3 regions of the Vogesella sp. EB genome follow, and region 2 is predicted to be linked to each of the others. Evidence: predicted binding sites of a transcription regulator. Region 2 holds the regulator's gene; each other region holds the start of a gene.

Region 1 (7,481 bases), on a different contig from region 2:
TGTAGGCGGCGATCACGTCCTTGGCCCATGGCTTGGCGGCGTCAGCCGCGCGCACCACGCCCCAGTTGACGTAGGCGTAGCTCTTTTCCTGATACACGGCTTCGGTCAGCTTGATGCCGGAGCTGACGGCGTAGTTGCCGTTCACCACCGCGAAGTCAACATCGGCGCGCGAGCGCGGCAGTTGCGCGGCTTCCAGCGGTACGATCTTGATCTTCTTGACGTTGACTTCGATGTCCTTTTCCGACGCGGTCAGCGGGTTGATGCCCTTCTTCAGCTTGACCCAACCCAGGTCGTTCAGCATCACCAGCGCGCGGGCGAAGTTGGACGGATCGTTCGGTGCCGCCAGGGTACTGCCGACTTTCACGTCCTTCAGCGATTTCAGCTTGCCGCTGTAGATGCCCAGCGGTGCGGTCGGCACCTGGAACACTTCTTTCAGCTGCAGCTTGTTTTCACGGGCGAAGTTGTCGAGGTAAGGCTTGTGCTGGAACACGTTGACGTCCAGCGAGCCTTCCTGCAGTGCCAGGTTCGGGCGCACGTAGTCGGTGAATTCCACCAGCTTCACGCTGTAGCCCTGCTTTTCCAGCAGCGGCTTGATCTGCTGCTTCACCTGGTCGCCGAAGTCGCCAACGGTGGTGCCGATGGTGATTTCCTTTTTCGCCGGGTCGGCAGCGTAAACGTTGGCCGCAGCGGTCAGGCCGATGGCGGCAACAGCGATGGATTTCAGTACGAGTCTGCGCATGGTGTTCTCCTTGTGAGAGTCTTTGTCCAATGGCGTGGCGTCTGCGTGAACGCCCGCCGCTTTAAATAGAGTGCTTAACGCTTGTCGAGGCGGGCCGCCAGATGGTTGCCGGCAAACTGGATGATCTGCACGATCACCACCAGCAGCAGCACCATCGCCACCATCACTTCGGTCTGGAAGCGGTAGTAGCCGTAACGGATGGCCAGGTCACCGATGCCGCCACCGCCAACCACGCCGGCCACCGCCGAGTAGCTGAGGAAGCTGATGGTGAGAATGGTGAGGCTGGAGATCAGGCCGGCGCGGGCCTCGCCCAGCAACACTTTCCAGATGATCTGCGCCGGGCTGGCGCCCATCGCCTCTGCCGCCTCGATCACGCCGCGCGGGATCTCGCGCAGCGTCTGCTCCACCAGCCGCGCAAAGTACGGGATCGCGGCAAACGACAGCGGCACCGCGGCGGCAATCGGGCCGATGGTGGAGCCGACCAGCAGCCGCGTCAGCGGTACCAGCGACACCATCAGGATGATGAACGGGAAGGAGCGCACCAGGTTGACGAACCAGCCGACCACGCCGTTGACGGCACGGTTGGCGAACAGCTGTCCCGGCTGCGTCAGGTACAGCAGGATGCCGAGCGGACCGCCGACCACGATGGCGACGGAGAGGCCGATGGCCAGCATCAGCCCGGTTTCCACGCTGGCCTGCCAGATTTCCGGTGCCAGATCGGACAGATTGGCCAGTGCCTGGGCAAGAGTCAGTTGTTCGTCCATTTATGCGACCTCCAGCAGCGATTTGGCCAGCGCCGAACGCGCCGCGACCTGTTTGTCGGTGACTTCCAGCAGCTCGACCACTTCACCGGCATCGAGCAAGGCGGCGCGGTGGCAGATGGAGCGGATGACGTGCATTTCGTGGGTGACGATCACCACGGTGACGCCGAAACGGGCGTTGATGTCCTGCAGGCAATCGAGGATGGACTGCGTGGTTTTCGGGTCCAGCGCCGAGGTCGGCTCGTCGGCCAGGATCACGTGCGGCCGCGGTGCCAGCGCACGGGCGATGCCGACGCGCTGCTTCTGGCCGCCGGACAGCTGCGCCGGGTAGTGGCCGGCACGGTCGGCGAGGCCGACGATGTCGAGGCACTCGGCGACGCGCTGATCAATATCCGCACGGCTCCAGCCGGCGATCTCCAGCGGAAAGGCGATGTTGGCCGCCACGGTGCGGTTGGCCATCAGGTTGAACTGCTGGAACACCATGCCGATATTCTGGCGCGCGCGGCGCAGCTCGGCGGCGGACAGGCCGGTCAGGTCACGGCCGTCGACATTGACGCTGCCGTGGTCGGGGCGTTCCAGCAGGTTGATCAGTCGCAGCAGCGTGGATTTGCCGGCGCCGGAAAACCCGATCAGACCGAAAATCTCGCCCGCCTTGATATGGAGGGTGGTGTCGCGCACGGCGTCAAACCAGCCGCCTTCAGGGCGACGGAAGCGCTTGTGTACGTTTTTGAGGTGAATCATCCTGGACTCCGAAGCAATAAAGCCCGCCGGGTTTGCGCTGGCGGGCTTTATCACGTGGAATCTTCGGTATCGAAAATTGGGAGAATCGTTTGATAAAACAATCCCCACGCTTTAGCTGTTTTACGCCCGCAAGCTGTGTTCAAATCGGCGTTAATCAAGTTGTTGTACACAATTGAACAATATACATTCGTTTGTGTCAATCGCTGCGATGCACCATATTACCCTTATGCCGCAAAATTGCAAACATTAGTTTTAATATAACTTTCAGCAATTTAAATATTGTATCCAGTGCCAAACACTGGCAGCGCCCGCCGGCACGCGATCACGCTGCCATCTGCCCTTATCGTGCGCTAAAACAGGCGCTTAGCTGACCCAGCTCACCATAGCGCAAGGTCACCTCGCTGTCCGGCGCCAACGTCAGCACGCCGGCATAGGAACCGGTGATCACCACCTGCCCCGGCAGGATCGCCTCGCCGCGTTCAGCGAGAAAGCCCTGCAGCCAGTACAGCGGCGCCAGCGGATCGCCGGCCGGATGCACGCCGGCCAGTGTTTCCTCGCGCTCGCCCTGATTCAGCACCAGCTCCAGCACCTTGGCCGCAAAGGCGGCGTCGCGATCGACCTGCGGCCCCAGCAGCACCCCCTGGTTGACCAGACCGTCGGCCAGCGACTGCAGGAACGGCGGCTTCGGCGCCGGCAGGTAGCGGCTGTCAATCAGCTCCAGCGCCAGGTGCACGCGGGTGATGGCGGCGCGGATCTCGGCCTCGGTGTAGGGCTCGGCGCGCAGCGGCAGGCCGCCGTCGAAAACGAAGGCCAACTCCGGCTCGACGCGCACCGCGCCGTCGCGCAGCCACACCGGACACGGCGCGGCGGTGTGGCTGCTGTGAATGCTGGTCGCGTAGATCGGCGCGGCGACGACCTTGTCGCTGTCCGGCAGGCCGCACTTCCAGCCGCCGATGGCGTCGTTGAGCAGGCCGGAGACGGCCTGCTGGATCGCCAGCGCATCGGCCGGCGTCTGCGGGGCCTGGGCGTCGGCCAGCAGCGGCCCTTGTGCACCGCTGAGGCGGCGGGCCGCGAGGATGATGGCGGCGGCACGGATATCGGATGGGGTCATGAGGATGGCAACACGGTAGACAAAGCGCCGTTGTACCTGTCCGCGCGCGCGGCGGCAAGCCCGCTGCCACGCGGCCCGGCTTCAGCCGCGATAGCGCACGCAGTTGCGGCCGGCGGCCTTGGCCTGGTACAGCGCGGCGTCGGCCTCGCGCAGCAGCGCTTCCTCGTCGCTGCCGTGCGCCGGATAGCTGGCGATACCGGCGGAGAAGTGCAGCCCCTGCAGCGCGTTACTGTCGCCGGCCACGCGGCAGCCGGCGTAGGCCTGCTGCAGCTCGGCGACGCAGGCGGCGGCGCCGGTGATGTCGCAGCCGGGCAGCACCAGGCAGAACTCCTCGCCGCCGTAGCGCACCGCGAAATCGGCGGCGCGCAGGCGGCCGGCAAACAGCATCGCCAGCGCCTTCAGCACCGCGTCGCCCATCGCGTGGCCGTACTGGTCGTTGACCGCCTTGAAGTGGTCGAGGTCGATCAGCACCAGGCACAGCGACTGCCCGAGATGGCTGGCGTGCTGCAGTTCGACCGGTAGCCGTTCGTGCAGGTAGCGGCGGTTGTAGAGCCCGGTCAGCGGATCGCGTCGCGCCTGTTCCTGCAGCTGTTGCTGCAGCTGCTCCACCTCGGCCATGCGCACCGCCAGCTCGCGGTTCAGCGTCTGTAGCGCCTGGTGCGCGTGTTCCGCCTCCTGCTGCCGCTGCAGTGCCCAGTCGCGCTCGAAGGCCACGCTTTGCGCCGCCTGCTGCAGCTGCAGCGTGCGCTGGCGGAAGAAGCGGTAGCCGAGAAACACCAGCGCCAGCAACAGCACCGACAGCACCCAGTACACCGCCATCGCCGAATCGCGATACAGCATCGCGCGCTGCTGCCACGCCTGCGCGCTGTCGCCGACCTGCGCCGCCACGCTGCGGTCCGCCAGCCAGAAAGACAGCCACAGGAAGCCCAGCACGCCACACAACGCGAACACCGCCACCAGCCCCACCCAGCGCTGCGCCGGTACCGCCGCGGCGCGCTGCGGCCAACGTTGTTCGCGCCAGCGCAGCACCGCCGGCGTGCCCAGCAGCAGCAACGGGCCGCAGGTCAGTACCGTCTGCAGGAAATTGCCCGACCACCAGCCCTGCCACACCGCGAAGGCACCCATCGCCGACAGCTTGTTGCTGTAACTCCAGATGAAGGAGCCGGTGGCGCTGGACACGGCGGAGATGAAGCAGATGGTGACGAAGAACAGCATGGCCGGCAGCGACGACGGCACATAGCGCACCTTGACGTGGCGGTACACCAGCGACATCACCAGCAGCCCCAGCGGATTGGAACATGCAAACAGCAAGGCCCAGCCCGGCGCCAGCCCGGACAGGTAGGCGACCAGCAAGGTGGAGAGATAGGCGAGACCAGCACCCCAGGCGTAGCCGAACCACAACACCCACAAGGTGGCGATGGTCAGCGGCGGGTAGATGCTGATCACGAAATCCAGCTCGCCAAAGTGGACGCTGTAGCCATACCAGCCGCCATACAGCTGTACCACGCCCAGCCACAGGCAGGCCGCCAGCGACAGCAACCAGGCCAGCAGCAGCTGCCAGCGCGCCGGCGAGCGCTGCAACAGCACCGCAAGCGGCAACGCGTGGTCGCTGGCGACCAGCGGATCGGCCGGCGTGGCAAGGTTGGCCGCAACAGGGGAAGCGTGCATGGCATGGCGCTATCTGGATAAAGTAAACAGCAGCATAAGAGCATGCCAGCAACGTTTCAAGAGCTGTCGCTGCGGCTGGCGCGGCACGCGAACGGGGCATGACGCACCACCATGACACATGATTTACGGCGCCGCCGATGCCTGCATCATTGCGGTGCAAGCTGCCGTGACGTAACAGGCATTTCGATAGGGCAAACACTGGCACGCGGCTTGCTGAACTGCTGCTGACGATGAACAGCAGGAGACCGCGCCATGCATGCACTGACCTTGCCCGAAGCGCACCACTATGACGAAATGCTGCTCGCCAGCGGTGGTATCCGCCCGCACTACCGTGACTTTGCCCACTGGCTGCACTCGCAGTCACCGCAGACGCTGGCACGCAAGCGCGCCGAAGCCGACCTGATGTTCCACCGCGTCGGCATCACCTTCGCCGTGTACGGCGACGATTCCGGCGCCGAGCGGCTGATCCCGTTCGACACCGTGCCGCGCATCATCCCCGCCAGCGACTGGCAGACACTGGAAGCCGGCATGCGCCAGCGTGTCACCGCGCTGAACGCCTTCCTGCACGACATCTACCACGAACAGCACATCGTCAAGGCCGGCATCATCCCGGCCGAGCAGGTGTTCTCCAACAGCCAGTACCAGCCGGCGATGCAGGGGCTGGACCTGCCGCACCGCATCTACGCGCACATCACCGGCGTGGACGTGATCCGCCACAACGACGGCAACTTCTACGTGCTGGAAGACAATCTGCGTGTGCCCTCCGGCGTGTCCTACATGCTGGAAAACCGCAAGATGATGATGCGGCTGTTCCCCGAGCTGTTCGCCAGCCACGCGGTGGCCCCGGTGCAGCACTACCCCACCCTGCTGCTGAACACCCTGCGCCACGCCAGCCTGGCGGAAAACCCGACCGTGGTGGTGCTCACCCCCGGCCACCACAACAGCGCCTACTTCGAGCACGCCTTCCTCGCGCAGCAGATGGGCGTGGAGCTGGTGGAAGGCCAGGACCTGTTCGTGAAGCACAACCGCGTGTACATGCGCACCACCGCCGGCCACAAGCAGGTGGACGTAATCTACCGCCGCATCGACGACGCCTTCCTCGACCCGCTGGCCTTCCGCGCCGACAGCATGCTGGGCGTGCCCGGGCTGCTATCGGTGTACCGCAGCGGCGGCGTGATCCTGGCCAATGCCATCGGCACCGGCGTGGCGGACGACAAGTCGATCTACCCCTACGTGCCGGACATGATCCGCTTCTACCTGAGCGAGGAGCCGCTGCTGCAAAACGTGCCGACCTGGATGTGCCGCCGCCCGGCGGAGCTGGACCACGTGCTGAACAACCTGGCCGAGCTGGTGGTGAAGGAGGTCCACGGCGCCGGCGGCTACGGCATGCTGATCGGCCCGGCCGCCAGCGCCGCCGAGATCGACGACTTCCGCCAGCGCATCATCGCCGACCCGGCCAACTACATCGCGCAGCCGACGCTGTGCCTGTCGTCCTGCCCCACCTTCGTGGAGGCCGGCATCGCGCCGCGCCACATCGACCTGCGCCCCTTCGTGCTGTCCGGCCGCGAGATCAGCATGGTGGCCGGCGGGCTGACGCGGGTGGCGCTGAAAGAAGGCTCGCTGGTGGTGAATTCGTCGCAGGGCGGCGGCACCAAGGACACCTGGATACTGGAGGATTGATCATGATGCTGTCGCGCACCGCTTCCCAGTTGTACTGGATGAGCCGTTACATGGAACGCGCCGAGAACCTGGCGCGCCTCTTGGATGTCACCCACAGCCTGTCGATGCTGCCGCAATCGCGCGGTGGCGCCGACATCGCCGCCGCGCTGGCCACCACCGGCGCGCTGGACGCCTGCCGCGCGCGCCACCCGGCGCTTGGCGCCGCCGACGTGCTGCACTTCATGACCTTCGATGCGGCCAACCCTGCCAGCATCATCAGCTGCCTGAAATTCGCCCGCGAGAACGCCCACGCGGTGCGCGGCAAGATTACCGGCGAGATGTGGGAAAGCATCAACGCCAGCTGGCTGGAAGCGCGGCAGATGGCGTTCGAGGGCCGCCCGCTGGCCGGTTTCTTCGACTGGGTGAAGGAGCGCTCACACCTGTTCCGCGGCACCACCTACGGCACCATCCAGCGCAACGACGCGTTCTCCTTCATCCGGCTGGGCACCTTTCTGGAGCGCGCCGACAACACCGCGCGGCTGATCGACGTGAAATCGCACCTGATCGGCCACGAGCTGGACGACAGCGCCGCCGACTTCTACCTGTGGGGCGCGCTGCTGCGTTCGCTGGGCGCCTTCGAGGCCTACCACGAGCTGTACCGCGACACCCTCAGCGCGCGCCGCGTGGCCGAGCTGCTGATCCTGCGCCCGGACGTGCCGCGCTCGCTGCGCGCCTGCGTCGACGAGATCGCCGAGCTGCTGCCGCGCATCCAGGGCGACACCGGCCATCGCGCCAAACGGTT
Region 2 (7,481 bases):
AAGCAAAACTTGCACCTGCCAGGCAGTGCCCGGAGATTATAAGCTGATATAATTGCGCATTATGAAAAATGACCAAAAACAATCCTGCCTCGCGCTGGCGCGCGACGTCCTCGCCATCGAGGCCGCCGCCATTACCCGGCTGGCGTCGCGACTGGACGACAGCTTCAGCGCGGCGGTCGCCCTGATCCTGGCCTGCGAAGGCCGGGTGGTGGTCAGCGGCATGGGCAAGTCCGGCCACATCGGCAACAAGATCGCCGCCACGCTGGCCAGCACCGGCACGCCGGCGTTTTTCATGCATCCGGCAGAAGCCGCCCACGGCGACCTCGGCATGCTGACCGAACGCGACATCCTGCTGGCGCTGTCCAACTCCGGCGAGAGCGACGAGTTGCTGGCGCTGTTGCCGGCGCTGAAGCGCAAGGGCGTGCCGATCATCGCACTGACCGGGCGCCCGCAATCGACGCTGGCGACCGAGGCCAGCATCCACCTCGACGCCGGTGTGGAGAAGGAAGCCTGCCCGCTGGGGCTGGCGCCGACCGCCAGCACCACCGCGGCGCTGGCGCTGGGCGACGCGCTGGCGGTGGCGCTGCTCGACGCACGCGACTTCAAGCCGGAAGACTTCGCGCTGTCGCATCCCGGCGGCAGCCTCGGCCGCAAGCTGCTGGTCCACATCAGCGACCTGATGCACGGCGGCGAGGCGCTGCCGCGGGTCAACAGCGGCAGCAGCCTGAAGGACGCGCTGCTGGAGATGACGCGCAAGGGCCTCGGCATGACCGCGGTCTGTGCCGCCGACGGCCAGCTGCTCGGCATCTTCACCGACGGCGACCTGCGCCGCACGCTGGACAAGAGCCTGGATCTGGCCGGCCTGCGCATCGACGACGTGATGGCACGCCAGCCGCGCACCATCGAGTCACACCGTCTGGCCACCGAAGCGGCCAACGAAATGGAACACCACAAGATCAACGGCCTGCTGGTTACCGACCGCGCCGGCAATCTGGTGGGCGCCCTGAACATGCACGACCTGCTCAAGGCAGGCGTGGTCTGAGAGACACCATGCAAACCATCACCGAACTGGCCAAACGCACGCGACTGCTGATCATGGATGTGGACGGCGTGCTGACCGACGGCCGCATCTTCATCACCGCCAGCGGCGAAGAGCTGAAAGCGTTCAACACCCTGGACGGTCACGGCCTGCGCATGCTGCAGTCCACCGGCGTACAGCTGGCGATCATCACCGGCCGCGACGCCCCCGGCGTCGCCCACCGCGCCCGCGGCCTCGGCATCGACCACTACTACGCCGGCGTACACGACAAGCGCACCGCGTTTGCCGAACTGCTGCACAAAACCGGCCTCACCGCCGAAGACTGCGCCTACATCGGCGACGACGTCATCGACCTGCCGGTGATGAGCCGCGTCGGCCTGGCGGTGGCGGTACCGGACGCGCCCAGCTTCGTGCGCCAGCACGCCCACTTCGTCACCGGTTGCAGCGGCGGCCAGGGCGCAGTGCGCGAGCTGTGCGAGCTGATCCTGCAGGCGCAGGGCAACTACGACCGCCTGATGGCCGGCTACCTGGCATGAACCGCGCCGCCCGCCTGTTTCCGCTGGGCCTGATGCTGGGCATGGCCCTGCTCGCCTTCTGGCTCAACGTGCTGACCATGCAGCGCGGCGATGCGCCGGGCAAGATCGACCTGAGCCGCCCGGAGTACACCATCAACCGGCTGACGGCAAAGCGCTTCGACGCCCAGGGCCGGCCGCAGCAATACCTGCAGGCGACCCAGATGTGGCAACTGCCGCGCAATCCGAATGTCTATCTCAGCAAGCCGCGTATCGAAGTCTTCCTGCAGGGCCTCCCCGACTACACGGTGACGGCCGCGGCCGGGCGCTACCACAAGCAGCAGAAAACGGCGGACTTCAGTGATAATGTGCGCTGGGAACGCAAGGCCACCGCCGACGCCCCGGCTATCCTGCTGCAGACCTCGGTGCTGCATGTCGACACCGTGGCGCGCAGCGCCAGCAACCGCGCGCCGCTGGTGGCCGACTACGGCACCTCGCAACTGAAATCGACCGGCTTCATTTACCAGCAGGACAGCGGCCAGCTGAACCTGCTGTCCAACGTAAGGATTACCTATGCGCCATAGTGTGCTGATCGCGCTGACCGCCCTCGTGCTGAGCGCCCCTGTCATGGCTGAAAAGGCCGACAGCGAAAAACCGATCGAACTGTCTGCCGACCGCGGCTCGCTGGACCAGAAAAAAGGCGTGACGGTATGGGAGGGCAATGTCGTGGTGGTGCAGGGCACGCTGAACCTGAAAGCGCAGCGCGTGACCGTTACCCGCGATGCGCAGGGCAACCAGCAGCTGCAGGCGCAGGGCAGCCCGGTCACCTTCCGCCAGAAGGTCGACGGCAGCAATGAATACGTCGAAGGCAGCGCCAGCAACGTCAACTACAACACTGCGGCCAACCTTGCCACCCTGACCGGCAACGCCCGCGTCAAGCGCGGCCAGGATTCGGTCAGCGGCGCCGTCATCGTCTACAACACCGCCACCGAGACCTACCAGGCCAGCGGCGGCACCGCCGCCAGCGGCAACAGCGGCCGCGTGACGGTGATCCTGCAGCCCAAAGCACAGGGCACGCCATGACCCCGAGCCAGCTTTCCATCCAGCACCTGAAGAAGACCTTCAAGAAGCGTACCGTGGTGCGCGACGTGTCGCTGGAGATCGCCAGTGGCGAGGTGGTCGGCCTGCTCGGCCCCAACGGCGCCGGCAAAACCACCAGCTTCTACATGGTGGTCGGCCTGATCGCCGCCGATGCCGGCGAAATCCGCCTCGACGGCCAGACCATCACCCACCTGCCGATCCATCAGCGCGCGCGACTCGGTCTCGGCTATCTGCCGCAGGAAGCGTCGATCTTCCGCAAAATGACGGTGGACGAGAACATCCGCGCGGTGCTGGAAATTGCCGGTCTGAAGGACGAGGAGCTGGAAAACGAGCTGACCCTGCTGCTGGACGACCTCAACATCAGCCACCTGCGCGACAGCAACGCGCTGGCGCTGTCCGGTGGCGAACGCCGCCGCGTGGAAATCGCCCGCGTGCTGGCCACCCGCCCGCGCTTCATCCTGCTGGACGAGCCGTTTGCCGGCGTCGACCCCATCGCGGTGATCGACATCCAGAAGATCATCGCCTTCCTCAAGGAACGCGGCATCGGCGTGCTGATTACCGACCACAACGTGCGCGAAACGCTGCGCATCTGTGACCGCGCCTACATCATCTCCGAGGGCAGCGTGCTCGCCTCCGGCCTGCCGGAAGCGCTGGTGCTGAACGAACAGGTCCGCCAGGTGTACCTGGGCGAACACTTCCACCTGTAAGCCATGAAACAGACCCTCCAGCTCAAAACCAGCCAGCAACTCACGCTCACCCCCCAGTTGCAGCAATCGATCAAGCTGCTGCAGATGTCGACGCTGGATCTCAGTACCGAGCTGGAGCGCTACCTGCTGGAAAACCCGCTGCTGGAACGCGCCGACAGCAGCGACAGCCCCGACGAGTCCGACAGCCCGTTACCGGTGCTGGCGCCCAGCGGCGACACGCCGGCGTCGGACAGCGGCAGCGAGCCGGAGCGGCCGGAAGCGGAAAGCAACCGCGATGACGGCGAGCTGCTCGGCGACTGGGGCAGCAGCGGGAGCGGCAGCAGCCGCAACGATGACGACGACGAGTTCGACCCCATTCTCAACACCCCGTGCCGGCCGTCGCTGCGCGAGCACTTAACCGCGCAGATGGGTGAAACCCAGCTCAGCCAGCGCGACAAGGCGCTGATGTCGCTGCTGATCGACGAGCTGGATGACGACGGCTATCTGCCGACCTCGCTGGACGACATCGCCGCCGAGCTGCCGCTGGAGCTGGAAGTGGAAGGCGACGAGCTGGAGTGCCTGCGCAAGCTGCTGACCCAGTTCGAGCCGACCGGCATCGGCAGCCGCAACCTCACCGAATTCCTCTGCCTGCAACTGCAGCAGCACGCGGCACCGGCCGCGGTACGCCAGCTGGCGCTGGACATGGTGCAGCAGCACCTGCCGCTCTTGGGCAACCGCGACTTCACCAAGCTCAAGAAGCTGCTCGCCATCGACGAACAGCAGCTGAAAACCGCCCACGCCCTGCTCGCCAGCCTGCGGCCGCGCCCCAGCAGCGGCTTCGACCAGGGCGAGACCCACTACGTCGCCCCCGACATCCTGGTGGTGAAACGCCAGCAGCGCTGGGTGGCGCGCCTCAACCAGGGCACGCTGCCGAAGCTGCGCGTCAACCAGATGTATGCAGCCATGCTACAACAGAAGGGCAGCAGCCATAATCTGGGCGGCCAGCTGCAAGAGGCGCGCTGGCTGGTAAAAAACATTCAACAACGGTTTGACACCATCCTGAAAGTGGCAGAATCTATTGTTGACAGACAGCAAGCGTTCTTTGAACAAGGTGAAGTGGCCATGCGCCCACTTATCCTGCGAGACATCGCGGAAGAACTGGGTCTGCATGAGTCAACCATCTCCCGCGTCACCACGCAGAAATACCTGCTGTGCAGCCGTGGCTTGTTCGAACTCAAATATTTCTTTGGCAGTTCGGTCGATACTGACAGTGGTGGCGAATGTTCCGCCACCGCGATCAAGGCACTGATCCGGCAGATCATCGATGCGGAAGACCACAACAAACCGCTGTCTGACAGCGCCATTGCCGACAAGCTGATCGCCCAAGGTATTCAGGTTGCAAGACGCACCGTAGCCAAGTATCGTGAAGCCATGCAGATACCGCCGGTCAGCCAGCGCAAGACTTTTTAGGTTGTTCATAACAAGATCGCCATGCCCAGTCCGGATATGGCACCAACAGAAGGAGTTAGGGTATGAACCTCAAGATTACCGGCCTCCACCTCGACGTTACCCCGGCGCTTCGTGACTACATCGAAAGCAAACTGGAACGCATTACCCGCCATGTCGATAATGTGATCGGTGTCAACGTGACACTGTCTGTCGACAAACTGGTACAGAAAGCCGAAGTCAATGTTCACCTGGCAGGCAAGGACATCCATGCCGAAGCCACCGAAGCGGACATGTACGCGGCCATCGACCTGCTGACTGACAAACTGGATCGTCAGGTACTGAAATTCAAGGAAAAACAGGTCGAGCATCGCGCACCGGTACCGCAAGAGCAAGCGTCGCTCTGATCAGGATTTGCCGAACAAAAACGGATAATGCAAGCACTGCTTGCTTATCCGTTCTTTTTTTGGCTACCGCTTTTTCTCCTGACGATCATCCTGCGCTTTCCACTATGGTATTCCGTGGACTCGGCGTAGAATGGCCCTCGATTTTTTCGGGCAAATGGCATTATGGGCTTGATCAGTAAAATACTCTCCGTGGACAACGTCATTGCTGACATGGACGTTTCCAGCAAAAAACGACTCTTCGAACAAGTCGGCCTGATGGTCGAAAACAGTCACGCCATCGCGCGCAGCGATGTCTTCGACAGTTTGTTTGCCCGGGAAAAACTCGGCTCCACCGGCCTGGGACAAGGCGTCGCCATCCCGCACGGCCGCATCAAGAGCCTGAAGGAAGCCACCGGCATCTTCATCCGCCTGAAGGCGCCGATTCCGTTCGACGCCCCCGATGGCAAACCGGTCTCGCTGCTGTTCGTGCTGCTGGTGCCGGAGCAAGCCACCGACATTCACCTGCAGGTGTTGTCCGAGCTGGCGCAGCGCTTCTCCAGCAAGGCGCTGCGCGAGCAGATGAACGATCCCGCCTGCGATGCGCAGAAACTGTTTGAACTGATTTCCGACACCCCAGACCATGCCTAATATCAGTGTTCGCCGCCTGTACCAGGACAATCAGCACAAGCTCAACCTGAGCTGGGTCGCCGGCCGTTCCGGCTCCGACAACCTGATTTCGAATGATGAACAGCGGCCAACCCAGGCACTGGTCGGTCACCTCAACTTCATCCACCCCAACCGCGTCCAGGTCCTTGGCCTCGCGGAGGTGGAATACCTGAACAAGCTGGAACAGGCCGCGGCACGGACCGCCCTCGACCAGCTGTTCCACCGCACCATGGCGGTGGTGATCGTCGCCAATGCACAGCCGGTGCCCAACCTGCTGCGCGACTACTGCCAGAGCCACAATGTGCCGCTGATGAGTACGCCGCTGGAAAGCCCGTACCTGATGGACGTGCTGCGCATCTATCTGGCGCGCGCGCTGGCGGTCTCCACCGTGATGCACGGCGTGTTTCTCGACGTACTGGAAATCGGCGTGCTGATCATGGGCGATTCGGCGATGGGCAAGAGCGAGCTGGCGCTGGAACTGATCTCGCGCGGCCACGGCATGGTTGCCGATGACGCGGTCGAACTGTACCGCATCGGCCCGGAAACGCTGGAAGGCCGCTGCCCGGCGCTGCTGCGCGACTTCCTCGAGGTGCGCGGCCTCGGCATCCTCAATATCCGCACCATTTTCGGCGAAACCGCGGTGCGTCCGAAGAAGGTGCTGAAGCTGATCATCCACCTGATGAAGGCCAACGATCAGGCGATGCAGACGCTGGACCGGCTCAACATCCAGTCCGAGACGCAGGACATCCTCGGCGTCACCGTGCGCAAGGTGATCCTGCCGGTGGCCGCCGGCCGCAACCTGGCGGTGCTGGTCGAGGCGGCGGTGCGCAACTACATCCTGCAGCTGCGCGGCATCGACAGTACCCGCGAATTCATCGATCGCCACACCAACCTGCTACGGGACCAGGAACATGCAGCTGATTCTGATTAGCGGCCTGTCCGGCTCCGGCAAGTCCGTCGCCCTGCGCCTCTTGGAAGACAACGGCTACTACTGCGTCGACAACCTGCCGGCCACCATGCTCACCGACGTGGTGGCGCTGTACAGCGAACAGGGTTACCAGCATGTCGCCATCAGCGTCGACACCCGTTCCGCACCAACGTTGGCCGCATTGCCGGAGGTGATGGCCAGCCTGAAAGCGATGCGGGTCGACGTGCGCCTGATCTATCTGGAAGCCACCACCGAAGTGCTGGTCCAGCGTTTCTCGGAAACGCGGCGCCGCCACCCGCTGTCCGGCAACGGCCTGACGGTGGAGGAGTGCATCCGCCTCGAGCGCGAGATGCTGGAGCACATCCACGAGCTGGGCCACCGCATCGACACCAGCCACCTGTCCGCCAACGCGCTGCGCGCCTGGGTCAAGGTACTGGTCGACGCCGATGCCGACTGCCTGACCCTGGTGTTCGAATCGTTCGGCTTCAAGCACGGCCTGCCGCTGGACGCCGACTTCGTGTTCGACGTGCGCTGCCTGCCCAACCCCTACTACGAGGTCGCGCTGCGGCCGCTGACCGGCCAGGACGAGGCGATCTGCCGCTTCTTCGAAGGCGAAGCCAGCGTGGCGCAGATGCTGGCCGACATCCGCCAGTTCCTGCAAAACTGGCTGCCGCGCTTCCGCCAGGACAACCGCAGCTACGTCACCGTCGCCATCGG
Region 3 (7,481 bases), on a different contig from region 2:
ATCTTGTCGTTGGCCTTCAGCGCCAGGTAAACCTGCTCGGAGAACGCCTTGTTTTCCGGGCTGTTGGTGCTGTAGTAGTTGTCGTAGCCGATGTGGAAGCCGCTGAAATCGGCCAGATGCTCGGTGTTCACGCGCTCGATCAGCTGCTCCGGGGTGATGCCCTGCTTTTCCGCAGCCAGCATGATCGGGGTACCGTGGGTGTCGTCGGCACAGACGTAGTAGCACTCGTGGCCACGCATCTTCTGGAAGCGCACCCAGACATCGGTCTGGATGTGTTCAACCATGTGACCCAAGTGGATGGCGCCGTTGGCGTACGGCAGTGCGCTGGTAACCAGAATCTGGCGTTTAGTCATGAAATGCATCCCGATAAGCAATACGAAACCGTCGATTATAACGACAAAGGTTGGCCGCAACAGCGTTGCGGCCAACCTTTATAAACCCTGCGCCCGAAACATCAGGCTGCCTGCGCCACCGACACCGCGCGCAGCTTCATCGCGTGGCGGACGCGCGGCCGCGCCACCAGCACGAACAGCAGCGAGGTCAGCAGCGACATCAGCGCGAAGCCGATCATGCCGCCGGCGATATAGGCGTGGCGGAACAGCTCGATGCCGAGCGCGTAGCCGGCCATCGACAGCATGCTCATCGCCGCCGACACCGTGCCCTTGCTCACCGTGCTGGCCATCAGCGCGAAGCGGTACAGCACCGCAAACGACAGCCCCTCGCCGAAGGCCATCAGGCTCATGCCGGCCACCATATAGATGTGCGGCACGCTGCTGAACTGGATGCCGCCCAGCATCAGCGCCAGGCCACCAACGATGGGCCACATGCCCAGCAGCACCGAGCGCCCCAGCGCCAGGCGCTCGGTGAGCAGCACCAGCGCGAAGTTGCCGGCGATCAGGCCGCCAAACACCGGCAGCTGCCACAGGCCGTATTCGACGGTGCTCATGCCGAGGTCTTCCACCAGCAGCACCGGCGACAGCGCGATCCAGCCCATCAGCGGCATCGCCAGCAGCGGGATGCACAGCAGCGACAGCACGAAGCGGCGGTCGGCGAGCAGCGCCAGGTAATCCGCGCCCATGCGGCGCAAGGGTGCGCGCGTGCGGCCAACGTTGACCGTTTCCGGCATCTTCCACCACAGCCCGACCAGCGCCAGCAGCGACACGCCGGCGATGAACAGGAAGCAGCTGCGCCACGGCGCGAACTCGATCAACGCGGCGCCGGCCAGCGGGCCGACCATCGGCGCGATCAGCGCCACGTTGGCCATCAGCGCGGTGACCTTGACCGCGGTCTTCTCCTCGAACGCCTCCTGCACCGCGGCGTAGCCGACGGCATTGATGAAGCACAGCCCGACGCCCTGCAGCACGCGCAGCGCCATGAAGGCCTCGATCGAGGTCACCAGATAGGTGGCGAGGCAGGCGACGATGAAATAGACCACCCCGCCCAGCAGCACCGGCCGGCGACCGATGCGGTCGGACAGCGGCCCGGTCAGCCACGGCATCAGCGCGCCGCCGAGCAGGAAGGCGGTCATCGCCATCGGCACCCACTCGATGCCGACGCCGAACTCCTGCACCACGCGCAGCATCGCCGGCTGCGCCATGTCGTTGGCGATATAGACCGCAAATTCAAACAGCACCAGCGCCAGCGGGAACAGCATCCGCGCCGGGGTCAAACGGGAAATCTTGGTGAATTCAGACAAAACGTAACCTCGGGAAAACCACAGCGGAGCAGTCTGCCACCCCGTGCCGGTTCAGAAAAAAGGCGTCGATTCTACGCCGAATCAGGCACTTGCACCAGCAAATCCGTCCACACCATCACCATGACAAAAAAGTAAGCGCCACACTGCGGCCAAGGTTGGCCGCAGCCACGCCCGACAGCGGCATGCACGACGCCGCCGCAGCGCTTATCATGGCGGCTGCGGCCAAAACGGCGGGCAAGCCTGTTCGCCCGCGGCAAACCCGATTAAAATAGTCGGCTATTCATCCCGCTCAAGATCACCATCATGCTTTCCCGACTCGGCAAATTGTTTGGCGTCCATGGCGACGCCGCTTCCCGGACTACTGACATGGCCCTGACCGACACCGACATTCTCGATGCCATCGCCGACCTGATCGACGAAGACACTCACAAGCCCTACCGCAAAGGCGTCAGCGTGCAGCAAAACGATGCCGCCCACCTCAACGTGCGCGTGGCCCTGCCCTACCCGGCCAAAAGCCGCTTCGCCGCCATCGCCGAGCTGTTCCGCGAACGGCTGGCGCCGCTGGCCGGCGAGCGCAAGCTGAGCATCGACGTGGTCAGCGAGATCACCAGCCACTCGGTACAGCGCGGCGTGCCGCTGCTGCCGGGGGTGAAGAACATCATCGCGGTGTCCTCCGGCAAGGGCGGCGTCGGCAAGTCCACCACTGCGGCCAACCTGGCGCTGGCGCTGGCGGCGGAAGGCGCGTCGGTCGGCATTCTGGATGCCGATATCTACGGCCCGTCGCAGCCGCTGATGATGGGCCTGCAGGGTCAGAAGCCGGAGGTGATCGAGGGCAAGCTGGTGCCGTTGCCGGCGCACGGCGTGCAGACGATGTCGATCGGCTACCTGGTGGACGAGGATCAGGCGATGGTGTGGCGCGGCCCGATGGTGAGCCAGGCGCTGCAGCAGCTGCTGAACGACACGCTGTGGAACGAGCTGGACTATCTGGTGATCGACATGCCGCCGGGCACCGGCGACATCCAGCTGACGCTGTCGCAGAAGGTGCCGGTCACCGGCGCCATCATCGTCACCACGCCGCAGGACATCGCGCTCTTGGATGCGAAGAAGGGGCTGAAGATGTTCGAGAAGGTCGGCGTGCCCATCCTCGGCATCGTCGAGAACATGGCGATGCACGTGTGCAGCAACTGCGGCCACGAAGAACACATCTTCGGCCACGGCGGCGCCGACAAGATGAGTGCGCAGTACGGCGTCGACGTGCTCGGCTCGCTGCCGCTGGATCTCTCCATCCGCCTGGCCACCGACGACGGCTGCCCGACGGTGGCGGCAGCGCCGGACAGCGCGCTGGCGGCACGCTACCAGCAGATCGCGCGCAAGGTGGCGGTCAAGGTCGGCGACAAGGCACGCGACTTCTCTGGTAAATTCCCGAAAATCGTCATCCAGAACAGTTAATCCCTCATGATCGGCATGTTTGATTCCGGCCTAGGCGGCCTTTCGGTGTGGCGCGAGCTCACCGCCCAGCTTCCCGACGAACCGGTGATCTACCTTGCCGATCAGGGCTACTGTCCTTACGGCGGGCGCAGCGACGACGAGCTGATCGCCCGCGCCGAGCTGATCGCCGACTACCTGCTGGCACAGGGCGCCACCCTGCTGCTGATCGCCTGCAACACCGCCACCAGCGCCGCGGCGCGCCATCTGCGGCTGAAGTATCCGGCGCTGCCCATCGTCGGCATGGAGCCGGCGATCAAGCCGGCGGCACTGTCGACGCAGAGCGGCAAGATCGGCGTGCTGGCAACGCAGGCCACGCTGCGCGGCGAGAAATTCCGCCAGCTGGCGGCGCAGCTGCACGATCACGCCGAGATCTACAGCCAGGCCGGCACCGGCTTTGTCGAGCTGGTGGAAAGCGGCGAGCTGGACAGCGACAACGCCCGGCGCACCGTCGCCGCGGCGCTGGCGCCGCTACTGGCGCACAACGTCGACCACGTGGTGCTCGGCTGCACCCACTACCCGTTCCTGGCGCCGCTGATCCGCGAGCAGCTGCCTCAGCACATCGACATCATCGACCCCACCGACGCCGTGGTGCGCCAGACGCTGCGCCTGCTGCAGCAACACCACTGCCGCAGCGGTCCGCAGACGCCGCCGCACTACCGCTTCGTCACCACCGGCGACGATCACAGCATGCAACAATTCCTGCAGCAGATCCTGCAGCGCGACGACCGCGTCGAGGCACTGCAGCCGGCCTGAGAGCCTGTGCACGATCTCGCGCGCTCACGCGAGACAAGGCGAAATGACTCAGGAAGCGGCGTTTATCCAGATATAAACAAGCATGCCGAAGCCGCCGCCAGCACCGCACGCCCCATCGAGATCAAGTCGCAGCAGAGCGTGAACAGGTTCTGAGACTGCGGCCAACGTTGGCCGCAGCGCAGCACGCACCAATAGCGCACATCAGTCCGCACCAAATCAAGGCAACCACCCTCCTCCGCACCAGTGCTCAGCGCAAGGCATCGTCATGACGCCTTGATGCACAAGGCTGGCGCCCGCTGGCACCATTTTTGCAAGAAAGCGCCCCAATCACAGGCATTCGTATCCGCAGCCCGCCATGCTGCACCACGGATACGCACCATTGGAGCGCAAGCATGACGGCAACAAGTGCAAACGACGTATTGTTCTTACTGATCGGGGCCATTCTGGTGCTGGCGATGCACGCCGGCTTCGCCTTCCTGGAGCTGGGCACCGTGCGCAAGAAAAACCAGGTCAACGCGCTGGTCAAGATCCTCACCGACTTCGCCATCTCGGCGCTGGCCTACTTCTTTGTCGGCTACGGCGTCGCCTACGGCGTGCACTTCTTCAGCGACGTCAGCCACATCAGCCAGGCCAACGGCTATGAACTGGTGAAGTTCTTCTTCCTGCTGACCTTTGCCGCCGCCATCCCCGCCATCGTCTCCGGCGGCATCGCCGAGCGGGCGCGCCTGCACCCGCAATCGGCGGCCACCTTCCTGCTGGTCGGACTGGTGTATCCGTTTTTCGAGGGCATCGTCTGGAACGGCCACTTCGGCATCCAGGACTGGCTTGCGGCCAACTTCGGCGCGCCCTTCCACGACTTTGCCGGTTCGGTGGTGGTGCACGCCGTCGGCGGCTGGATCGCGCTGGCGGCGGTGCTGCTGCTCGGCGCCCGTCGCGGCCGCTATACCAAGGAAGGCCGCGTCAGCGCCCACCCGCCCTCGTCCATCCCTTTCCTCGCGCTGGGCGCCTGGATCCTGATCGTCGGCTGGTTCGGCTTCAACGTGATGAGCGCGCAGAAGGTCGGCGGCATCTCCGGGCTGGTGGCGGTCAACTCGCTGATGGCGATGGTGGGCGGCACGCTGACCGCGATGTGGGCCGGCCGCGACGACCCCGGCTTCATCCATAACGGCCCGCTGGCCGGACTGGTGGCGGTGTGCGCCGGCTCCGACGTGATGCACCCGCTGGGCGCGCTGGTCACCGGCGGTGTCGCCGGCGCCATGTTCGTCTACCTGTTCACCCTCACGCAAAACCGCTGGAAGATCGACGACGTACTCGGCGTGTGGCCGCTGCACGGCCTGTGCGGCGCCTGGGGCGGCATCGCCGCCGGCCTGTTCGGCCAGCACTGGCTGGGCGGCGCCGGCGGCGTCAGCCTGGCCTCGCAGCTGATCGGCACCGCAGCCGGCGTCAGCATCGGCTTTGGCGGCGGCTATCTGGTCTACGGCGTACTGAAGAAGGTGGTCGGCATCCGCTTAAGCGACGAGGAAGAATTCAACGGCGCCGACCTGTCCATCCACAACATCACCGCCACCCCGGAGCGGGAGAGCAACTGGTAGGCGACGCGGAAAGACCGGGGCGGTTTGTGCCGTCCAGGCCGCTGGATGAGAAACAAAGAGAGGCTCCATTTCGGAGCCTCTTTTCGTGGCCAGTCCGAGCGAGCATGGCCGGGCGGCAGCGGCGGGTCGCCCCGACCGGCCTAGAGCAGGTCGATGTCCGTGATCGGCAACTTGTTCGTCACCTTCATTTCCCGCAACGAGATATTGCTACGGATGCTCAACACGCCCGGCAACTTCCTCAGCACTTTCTCGACAAAACGGCTGTAGTCATCGAGATCCCGGGCGACGACCTGCAACAGGAAGTCGGCCTCACCGGTCGTGTTGTGGCAGGCGAGCACATTGGGGCAGGCCTGGATGATCCGCTCGAACGCGGCCGTAACTTCTTCGCTGTGCTGCGTACAAACGATCTGCACAAAGGCCATCACGCCGATCCCGAGCTTGCGCCGGTTCAGTATCGCCTTATAGCCCTCGATGACGCCCGTCTCTTCCAGCCGCTTCTGGCGCCGCCAGCAGGAGGCCTCGCTCAGGGCCAGCTGCTCGGCAAGGCGGGCATTGGACAGCCGGCCATCCTGTTGCAACCGGTCGGCAATGGCAATGTCCACTTTATCGAGTGCGGCCATGGCGAAACAACCTTTCAATACGTTTTCAGCGGCGAAATACTATTTCATATTTTTGCTTATCCCAATAGCAAATAGAAAGGTAAATTCACGGCGATGCCTCACAATGAAGGAACACTTCAACGCAGGAGCCAACCATGAAAGCCGTTGTCTACGAATCGTTTTCCGCCCCGCCGCAACTGACGACCGTTCCCGACCCGACGCCGGAATCCGGCGGCGTGGTCATCAAGGTCATGGCGACCGGCGTTTGTCGCAGCGACTGGCATGGCTGGGTCGGCCATGATCCGGACATCCGCCTGCCGCACGTCCCGGGGCACGAGTTCTCGGGCGTCGTGGAGGCGGTCGGCAAGCAGGTAACGAAGTGGCGGGTGGGCGACCGGGTGACCGTTCCGTTTGTGGCAGGGTGCGGCCATTGCCCAGAGTGCCACTCCGGCAACCACCAGGTCTGCGACCACCAGTTCCAGCCGGGTTTCACCCACTGGGGATCATTTGCCGAGTATGTGTCGATTCACCAGGCGGACATCAATCTGGTGTCCTTGCCGGAAACGCTGGATTTCACCACCGCGGCCAGCCTGGGCTGCCGCTTCGTCACCTCGTTCCGCGCGGTGGTGGATCAGGGCAAGACCTCGGCCGGCCAGTGGGTGGCGGTGCATGGCTGCGGCGGCGTCGGCCTGTCGGCCATCATGATCGCCCATGCCATTGGCGCGAATGTGATCGCCATCGATATCTCGGACGACAAGCTCGACCTCGCCCGAGCGCTCGGTGCGGTGGCCACCGTCAACGCCGCCAAAGTGACCAACGTGGTCGAAGCCGTGCAGGAAATCACCCGCGGCGGCGCGCACGTGTCGCTGGACGCACTCGGACACCCGGTCACCTGCTTCAATTCGGTCAGCAACCTGCGCAAACGCGGCAAGCATGTGCAGGTCGGCCTGATGCTGGGCGAGCACAGCACCCCGGCCATTCCGATGAGCAAGGTCATCGCACACGAGCTTGAAATCCTGGGCAGTCATGGCATACAGGCACACCGCTATGACGCGATGTTCGCGATGATGAAGTCGGGCAAGCTGGCGCCGGAAAAGCTCATCGGCCGGACGATCAACCTTGAACAGTCGATCGATGTGCTGATGAATATGGACAAATTCGAAGTGGCCGGCGTCACCGTCGTCACCGAGTTCTGAGATGGGCGTGAGGCTTCGACGCGAAGCGTGTTCGTGTGACAAGCCCAATTTCGAGGTCCCGACGCGCGCCCTCTCAAGTGGCCACACTGAGTCCCTTGTGCTGATGGTGGCCATTATTGAGCACTACGAATTCATCTGAAGTTCTGCCAAAGCAGCC

The links. Region 2 encodes sigma-54, which starts transcription at its own class of promoters, with help from an activator protein. Its sites were predicted from a motif close to CTGGCACGCTTCATGCTT; they were not measured.
Positions count from the first base shown of each region.
Region 1: the regulator sigma-54 is predicted to act here: its motif matches at 5,219-5,236, upstream of ACG97_RS14405 (circularly permuted type 2 ATP-grasp protein).
Region 3: the regulator sigma-54 is predicted to act here: its motif matches at 4,234-4,251, upstream of ACG97_RS11805 (ammonium transporter).

Region 1 covers NZ_LFDT01000031.1:18,654-26,134, forward strand. Annotated here, with positions in the region: gene ACG97_RS14380 (MetQ/NlpA family ABC transporter substrate-binding protein) at 1-739, opposite strand, end outside; gene ACG97_RS14385 (methionine ABC transporter permease) at 814-1,503, opposite strand; gene ACG97_RS14390 (methionine ABC transporter ATP-binding protein) at 1,504-2,241, opposite strand; gene ACG97_RS14395 (hypothetical protein) at 2,582-3,352, opposite strand; gene ACG97_RS17010 (diguanylate cyclase) at 3,434-5,020, opposite strand; gene ACG97_RS14405 (circularly permuted type 2 ATP-grasp protein) at 5,273-6,700, shown strand; gene ACG97_RS14410 (alpha-E domain-containing protein) at 6,703-7,481, shown strand, end outside.
Region 2 covers NZ_LFDT01000005.1:113,231-120,711, forward strand. Annotated here, with positions in the region: gene ACG97_RS04790 (KpsF/GutQ family sugar-phosphate isomerase) at 62-1,042, shown strand; gene kdsC (3-deoxy-manno-octulosonate-8-phosphatase KdsC) at 1,051-1,575, shown strand; gene lptC (LPS export ABC transporter periplasmic protein LptC) at 1,572-2,135, shown strand; gene lptA (lipopolysaccharide transport periplasmic protein LptA) at 2,125-2,634, shown strand; gene lptB (LPS export ABC transporter ATP-binding protein) at 2,631-3,359, shown strand; gene ACG97_RS04815 (RNA polymerase factor sigma-54) at 3,363-4,808, shown strand; gene hpf (ribosome hibernation-promoting factor, HPF/YfiA family) at 4,871-5,191, shown strand; gene ptsN (PTS IIA-like nitrogen regulatory protein PtsN) at 5,354-5,818, shown strand; gene hprK (HPr(Ser) kinase/phosphatase) at 5,811-6,767, shown strand; gene rapZ (RNase adapter RapZ) at 6,748-7,481, shown strand, end outside.
Region 3 covers NZ_LFDT01000020.1:15,780-23,260, reverse strand. Annotated here, with positions in the region: gene metG (methionine--tRNA ligase) at 1-353, opposite strand, end outside; gene ACG97_RS11820 (MFS transporter) at 455-1,696, opposite strand; gene apbC (iron-sulfur cluster carrier protein ApbC) at 2,063-3,145, shown strand; gene murI (glutamate racemase) at 3,161-3,937, shown strand; gene ACG97_RS11805 (ammonium transporter) at 4,330-5,529, shown strand; gene ACG97_RS11800 (Lrp/AsnC family transcriptional regulator) at 5,670-6,149, opposite strand; gene ACG97_RS11795 (zinc-dependent alcohol dehydrogenase family protein) at 6,284-7,324, shown strand.